2 linked regions of the Actinopolymorpha cephalotaxi genome follow. The protein of the gene in region 2 binds, or shares a complex with, the protein of the main gene of each other region. Links are inferred from orthologs where the notes say so. Each region holds a gene or a part of one and is shown on either strand. Other genes may lie near its edges. The genes, in order: smc and FHR37_RS10355.

What was found.
Region 1: the proteins of FHR37_RS10355 (region 2) and smc are in contact, whole or in part, in a crystal structure (PDB 3ZGX), measured with the Bacillus subtilis proteins. The link is inferred for Actinopolymorpha cephalotaxi from one-to-one orthologs.

Annotation. Positions count from the first base shown.
Region 1 is NZ_JACBZA010000001.1:1,149,916-1,154,318, reverse strand. Bases 64-4,164 are described here. They hold smc (chromosome segregation protein SMC), read right to left. Parts: upstream 3,825-4,164; coding sequence 264-3,824; downstream 64-263. Other genes in these bases: FHR37_RS05255 (hypothetical protein), read right to left, coding at 4,114-4,164; FHR37_RS05265 (ABC transporter substrate-binding protein), read right to left, coding at 64-153. Outside these bases: more of FHR37_RS05265, read right to left, coding at 1-63; more of FHR37_RS05255, read right to left, coding at 4,165-4,311. UniProt on the Bacillus subtilis protein: Required for chromosome condensation and partitioning.
Region 2 is NZ_JACBZA010000001.1:2,331,628-2,334,885, forward strand. What follows is about bases 303-3,258. They hold FHR37_RS10355 (segregation and condensation protein A), read left to right. Parts: upstream 303-1,266; coding sequence 1,267-2,250; downstream 2,251-3,258. Other genes in these bases: FHR37_RS10350 (ParA family protein), read left to right, coding at 344-1,219; scpB (SMC-Scp complex subunit ScpB), read left to right, coding at 2,247-3,258. UniProt on the Bacillus subtilis protein: Participates in chromosomal partition during cell division. May act via the formation of a condensin-like complex containing Smc and ScpB that pull DNA away from mid-cell into both cell halves.

The sequences.
Region 1 (4,403 bases), 1.2 Mb from region 2 along the record:
GCTCGCCGAGGCCGGGCTCGCGGTCCTGGATGCGCTCGAGGAGGTCGAGGCGCCCGGCGCCGGCGAACCCCCGTCGGAGCAGGCCACCGACCCGGCGGCGAGGAGTACGCCGATCAGGCAGGCGCAGACGCGTCGTACGGAAGCGGGACTCACCGGGCTCGCCTCTTTCGGTATTGCCACCGGTCGGACTCACCGATTCGCTTACCCGCCGGCGAAGATCACCGACCGGCCCCGACGGAACCCACGGCCTGTCCGAGGCGGTCCTACGCGGACTCCGCCTCCCGCATCCGCTGGCTGATCACCGCCGACACGCCGTCGCCGCGCATCGACACGCCGTACAGCGCGTCCGCGACCTCCATCGTGCGCTTCTGGTGGGTGACGACGAGCAGCTGGCTGTTCTCCCGTAGCTCCTCGTAGATCTCCAGCAGCCGGCCGAGGTTGGTGTCGTCCAGCGCCGCCTCCACCTCGTCAAGGAGGTAGAACGGGCTGGGCCGGGCCTTGAACAACGCGACCAGGAAAGCCACCGCGACCAGCGAGCGTTCGCCGCCGGACAGCAGCGAGAGGCGCTTGACCTTCTTGCCCGGCGGGCGGGCCTCGACCTCGATGCCCGTGGTGAGCATGTCGTCGGGGTTGGTCAGGACGAGCCGCCCGTCGCCGCCCGGAAAGAGCCGGTCGAACACCTGCTCGAACTGCTTCTCCACGTCGCGGTAGGCCGCGGTGAACACCTGCTCGACCCGCTCGTCGACCTCCCGGACGATCTCCATCAGGTCCTTGCGGGTGGCGCGGAGGTCCTCCAGCTGGCGGGACAGGAACGTGTGGCGTTCCTCCATCGCCGCGAACTCCTCCAGCGCGAGCGGGTTGACCTTGCCCAGGAGGTTCAGCTGGCGTTCGGCGGCCTTGAGCCGCTTGGTCTGCTCGGCCCGGTCGTAGGGACGCGGCTCGCCCTCGGCCTCCTCACCCGGGGCGGGCGGGGACGGCGGAACGGGCACCTCCGGGCCGTACTCGCGGGCGAGGGTCTCCGGGTCGACGCCCAGCTCCTCGATGGCGCGGGTCTCCAGCTGCTCGATCCGCAGCCGCTGCTCGGCCCGGGCCATCTCGTCGCGGTGCACCGAGTTGGTCAGCTCGTCCAGCTCGCCGGCCAGGGCGCGGACCTTCTGCCGGACGGTGTTGATCTGCGCCTCGCGGGCGGTGCGGGCCTGTTCGGCCTCCTGCCGCTCCCGCCCGGCCGCGGCCAGCGAGCCTTCCAGCCGGGCGAGAACCTGGCGTACGGCGGCGAGGACGGCGGTGGCGACCTCCGCCTCACGGGCGCGGCGTTCCCGGCGCACCCGGGCGCGTTCACGGGCCGCCCGCTCCTCGCGGGCCGCCCGCTCCAGGGAGTCGGCGCGGCCGGACATCGCCCGGCCGCGTTCCTCGGCGGTACGCAGCCCGAGCCGGGCCTCCATCTCCCGCTGGCGGCCGTCGCGGCACACCTCGGCGAGCCGGTCGCGCTCGTCGGTGGAGGGTTCCTCGTCCGGGCTGTCCTCGGCGGTGGACAGCCGCTCCTGCAGCTCACCCAGCCCGCTCTGGTCGCGGACGACGGCCTGGCGGGCCTCCTCGATCGCGGTGCCGAGCCGCTCGGCCTCCGCCTGCGCCGACCGGGCCGCCGAGCCGAGCTGGCCCAGGCGTTCGGCGACCGCAGCGAGCTCGGCGTCGGACTCGTGCAGCCGGCTGAGGGCCTGCTCCGCACCGGCCGCGGCGGCCTTGCGGCGTTCCTCCGCCTCGGCGCGTTCGGCGCGCAGGCGCTCGGCCCGTGCGCTCGCCTCGCGCAGCCGCTCGGTGGCGTCGTCGACGGCGGCCTGGACCTCCAGCAGGCTGGGCTGGGCCGACGATCCGCCGTACGCGGTGTGGGCGCCCAGCAGGTCGCCCTCGCGGGTCACCGCCATCACGTCCGGCTGGTCGGCGACCAGCGCCCGGGCCGCGGCGAGGTCGTCGACCACGGCGACCCTGGCCAGCAGCCGGACCAGCGCGGGCAGCACCTGCGCCGGCGCGCTGGCCACGTCGACGGCGTAGCGGGCGCCGGGCGGCAGAGCGGGCCAGTCCGACGGAGCGCCCTCGGCGCCCGGGCCGGCGCCGCCGACCAGCAAGCCGGCCCGGCCGAGGTCCTCGGTTCGCAGGTGGTGCAGCGCGGCCACGGCCGAGTCGACCGACTCCACCGCCACCGCGTCGGCCGCCCGGCCCAGCGCGCCGGCGACGGCCGCCTCGTAGCCGGGCTCCACCGACAGCAGGGCGGCGACCGAGCCGAGCTGGCCGGACACGCGTTCGGTGGCGGCGAGCAGCTCGGCGGCGCCGTCCTTGCGGGCCAGGCCCAGCTCCAGCGCCTCCTTGCGGGCGGCCAGGGCAGCGCGTTCGCGTTCGGCCTCCTGCTGGTCCTGGCGCAACGTCACGAGCTGTTCCTCGAGCGTCTCCAGGGCGGTCTGCGCGGACTCGTACACCGCGTCCAGGCCACGCTCCCCGGCGTCCAGGCTCGCGACCTGGCTCTCCACCCCGACGAACTCCTCCTGCGCCTGCTCGGCGCGGGCACTCGCCTCGGCCCGGGCGGCGGTGAGGCGCTCGACCTCGGCCTCGCGAGCCTCCAGCCGGCTGCGTACGGAGTTGACCTGGCCGGTGAGCCGGGCCAGCCCCTCGCGCCGGTCCGCGGCGGCGCGGGACAGCGCGGCGATCCGGCGTTCCTCCTCCGCCAGCGCCCGCTCGGAGGCCTGCCGGTTCCCGACCGCCTGGTCCAGCGCCTCGCGGTGGGACTCGGTCTCGGCGGCGATCGCCTCCTCCTCGGCCCGCACCCGGGCCGCCTCCTCCTCCAGCTGGTCGGGGTCGCGGCCGGGGCGTTCCTCCTCCCGCGCCTCGGCGAGATGGCGGCTGCGCTCGACGGCCAGGCCGGCGGTGCCGCCCAGCCGCTCCTTCAGGCTGGACAGGCGGTACCACGTCTCCTGAGCCCGGGCCACCCGCGGAGCGTCCGCCCGCAGGCTCTCCTCCAGCTCGGCCTCCTGCGCCTGCGCGACGCTCAGCTCGCGCTCGACGGCGGCCCGGCGCTCGCGGACCGCGGACTCGTCGGCGACCTCCTTGGCCAGCGTCGTGGTGAGCTGGCCGAGATCGTCGGCGAGCAGCCGCAGCCGGGCATCGCGCGCGTCGGCCTGGATCACCGCCGCCTTGCGGGCGGCCTCGGCCTGCTTGCCCAGCGGCCGCAGGGCGCGCCTGATCTCGGTGAGGAGGTCCTGCAGCCGGGTGAGGTTTCCCTCGGTGGCGTCCAGCTTGCGAAGCGCCTTCTCCTTGCGCTTGCGGTGCTTGAGGACGCCGGCCGCCTCCTCGACGAAGCCGCGCCGGTCCTCCGGCGTCGCGTGCAGGATCGAGTCGAGCCGGCCCTGTCCGACGATGACGTGCATCTCCCGGCCGATGCCGGAGTCGGAGAGGAGTTCCTGGACGTCGAGGAGCCGGGACGTGCGGCCGTTGATGCTGTACTCGGACCCGCCGTTGCGGAACATCATCCGGCTGATGGTGACCTCGGCGTAGTCGATCGGCAGGGCGCCGTCGCTGTTGTCGATGGTGAGGATCACCTCGGCCCGGCCCAGCGGGGCCCGCCCGGACGTACCGGCGAAGATGACGTCCTCCATCTTGCCGCCGCGCAGGCTCTTGACCCCCTGCTCACCCATCACCCAGGCGATCGCATCGACGACGTTGCTCTTGCCCGAGCCGTTCGGGCCGACCACGCAGGTGATGCCCGGCTCGAAGTGCAGGGTCGTCGAGGACGCGAACGACTTGAACCCACGGAGCGTCAGGCTCTTGAGGTACAACGCGCGCTCTCCTCGGTGCTTCCGGGGCCGGGCCGGGACTCGGTGGTCCGGGGCGCCGGCCTGGGCGTGGTCTGGGCACTGGTCCGGGTGCGGAGGTCCACAGCCCGTACGGGCCGGTGGGGACCTGTGCCCGACGATACCGGTGGTGAGCGCCGGAGCCGTTCGCGACGCGGCGGGGAAAACCTCGTCCGAAGCATTCCAGGCACAACAAAACGGGACGCCTCAGATGAGGCGTCCCGTTCCATCTCGGTCTTTCGAGGCTGGTCCACTCAGTGAGACCGGATCTCCCTCAGGTCAACGCGGGCTCGTGCCGGGCGTCGATGGTGAGCAGTTGGTCTTCGTGCACCACTGCGGAGAGAGAGTCGTTTTCTGCCTGAAGACGCATGACATGCGCCTCCAGATCCGATACTCGCTTTTGCAGACGTCGCACCTCGGAGACCAGACGGGGGTCGGGGCCACCGACGTGGCCGAGGAGCGCTTTCGCCATAGGGGGTCCTCCACGCTGAGTGACCTAAGGTTTGGGTCGCAATGTCGCAGCACTCAAGTGGGGCAGGGAGCGCGGCGGTGTTTCTAGAATCT
Region 2 (3,258 bases):
GAAGGTGGGCCCGACGTGGCAGGAGGTTACGCGAGCCGTGAACGACTCGACGAACGGTGCCGGAACCGAGTCTGCCCAGCAGTCGCACGAGTCCGCGCAACAGTCGTACCAGCCTGAGCATCAGTCCGACCAGCAGGTGGTGCAGACGCCGGCGGCGCAGCAGTGGGGGACGACTCCCACGATCGACCCCGAGCCGGCACCCGAGCCGGACGTTGCTCCGGTGATCGACCCGTCCACTCCCGCGGACCCGTCGGTGATACCGCCGCCGACCGAGCCGACCGCACCGACGGTACCGCCGGTCCCGTCAGTCCCGTCAGGGCCGGTCGAGACCGAGGAGCCCGACCTGACGCCGGTCGCGCCCGCACCCAGCGCCGGTGACGGGGACAGGTCGTCCTCGCCCAAGCCGCGCCCGCAGTTCCCCGTCCCGCCGCCGCTGGAGAGCCACGGCCCGGCCCGCATCATCGCGATCGTCAACCAGAAGGGCGGGGTCGGCAAGACGACCACCGCCATCAACCTCGGTGCGTCGCTGGCCGAGCTCGGCCGCCGCGTGCTGCTGGTCGACTTCGATCCGCAGGCGTCGCTGACGATCGGGCTGGGTATCGACCCGCTGGCGCTGGAGGCCACGACGTACGACATGGTCATCGACCGTGACGTGACCGCCGAGGACATCCGGGTCAAGACCGCGGTCGACGGCATGGACCTGCTGCCCTCGGACATCTCGCTGTCCGGTGCGGAGATCCAGCTCGTCACCGAGGTCGCCCGGGAGACCACCCTGGCCCGTCAGCTGGAGTCGCTGCGGCCGGAGTACGACCTGATCCTGATCGACTGTCAGCCCTCGCTGGGTCTGCTCACCGTCAACGCGCTCACCGCCGCCGACGGTGTGATCATCCCGCTGGAGTGCGAGTACTTCGCCCTGCGCGGGCTCGGCTTCCTGGTCGACAAGACGATCAAGACCGTGCAGGAGCGCATCAACCCGCGGCTGAGGATCGAGGGCATCCTCGCCACGATGTTCGACATGCGGACGCTGCACGCCCGGGAGATCCTGGAGGAGGTCGTCGGCCGGTTCGGCGAGACGGTATTCCACACCGTGATCTCGCGTACGGTCCGCTTCCCCGAGACCAACAAGCTGGGCGAGCCGATCACGACCTACGCACCGAACAGCGTGGCCGCCGAGGCCTACCGCCAGCTCGCCCGCGAGCTGGTCGGCCGGCTCGGCTGATCCGGCTGACTCGGCTGACCACCGCACAGACCTTCGTGACCGACCACGTGAGCGTGCCCGCAGACGAGCCCGGAGACGAGCCGGCGCCCGGGGACCCCGCGCAGGGTGCGGCCGAGGAGGAGCCGGCGGCGGCGATCGGCCGGAGGAGCACGTTCACCGTCCGGCTGGACAACTTCGAGGGCCCGTTCGACCTCCTCCTCGGGCTGATCTCCAAGCACAAACTGGACGTCACCGAGGTGGCTCTGTCGGTGGTGACCGACGAGTTCATCGCCTACATCCGGGCGAAGGGCCCGGAATGGGACCTCGACCAGACCACGGAGTTCCTGCTCGTCGCGTCCACCCTGCTCGACCTCAAGGCCGCCCGGTTGCTGCCGCAGGGAGAGGTCGAGGACGAGGAGGATCTCGCGCTGCTGGAGGCCCGGGACCTGTTGTTCGCCCGGCTGCTGCAATACCGCGCGTACAAGCAGGTGGGTGGGCTGCTGGCGGAGCGGATGACGCGGGAGGCGCGCCGGTTCCCCCGTGCCGTGGGGCTGGAGGACCGGTTCGCCAAGCTGCTGCCCGAGGTGCTGATCGGCCTCGGCGTGGACGACTTCGCCCGGCTCGCTGCCCGGGCGATGCGCCCGCGCCCGGAGCCGGTGGTGTCGCTGGCGCACATCCACGCGCCCCGGGTCAGCGTGCGGGAGCAGGGCACCATCCTGGTCGAACGCCTGCGCCGGATACGCTCGACGACGTTCCGGGCGCTGGTGGCCGACTCGCCGAACGTCGTGACGACGATCGCGCGGTTCCTCGCTCTGCTGGAACTCTTCCGCGAGGGCGCGGTGACCTTCGAGCAGGCCGAGGCCCTGGCCGAGCTGACCGTGCGCTGGGCCGGTAGCGACGACGGCGCGGTCACGGTCAGCGACGAGTTCGACGAGCAGGACGGCGGCGGCGAGCAGGCCGAGCCGGAAGCCACCGACGAGCCAGAAGCGAACGACGAGCAGGACGGCGACGGCGAGCAGGACGAGCCGGATTCGACAGGAGACAGCACATGAGCGGTGCCGACGACGCGCCCGAGGTCGAGCGCCCGGTGCCGTCCACCGACCAGCCGGCGGAGGCCGCTGAGGCGGCCGAAGTGGGTGGGGTGGGTGCACCGGCCGAGCCGACCGAGGGCACCACGGCCGGCGCGGACGAGCAGGCCCCGGTTGACGAGGGGACTGGCGAGCAAGCTGCGGTTGACGGTGAGCAAGCTCCGATTGACGAGCAGGCCGCGGAGGCTCCGGCTGACGACGAGGCCGAGGAGACCCTCGACGTCGTCGTACCCGGTGATCTGCACGGGCCGATCGAGGCGATCCTGCTGATCGTCGACGAGCCGCTGTCTCCGGTCACACTGGCGCAGGTTCTCGGACGGCCCCGGCCCGACATCGACGAGGCTCTGCGCACCCTGTCCGCGGAGTACACCCTGCAGGAGCGTGGGTTCGACCTGCGCGAGGTCGCGGGCGGCTGGCGGCTCTACACACGCGAGGAGTACGCCGAGATCGTCCAGCGGTTCGTCCTCGACGGGCAGCAGGCCAAGCTCACCCAGGCCGCGCTGGAGACGCTGGCCGTGGTCGCGTACAAGCAGCCGGTCAGCCGGGCGCGGGTGTCGGCGATCCGCGGCGTCAACTGCGACGGCGTGATGCGCACGCTGGTGACGCGGGGGCTGGTGGAGGAGGCCGGCGCGGAGGGGGAGAGCAACGCGACGCTCTACCGCACCACGTCGTACTTCCTGGAACGCCTCGGCGTCCGGTCGCTGGAGGAGTTGCCGGACCTCGCGCCCTACCTCCCGGACATCGACGAGATGGAGGCCGAGCAGGTGAGTGCACCCGCGGAGGTGGCGCCGTCGGTTCCCGCGCAGATGCCGTTGGGCGACGCGGAGGACGTGGTGGAACCAGCCGTGGAGCCCGAGGCCGAGGGTGAGGCCGCGGCGGAACCGGACGACGACGTGGAGCCCGAGGTTGAGGACGACGTGGAGCCCGAGGCCACCGAGGCCGAACAGCAGGACGTGAGCACCGAACGGAGGA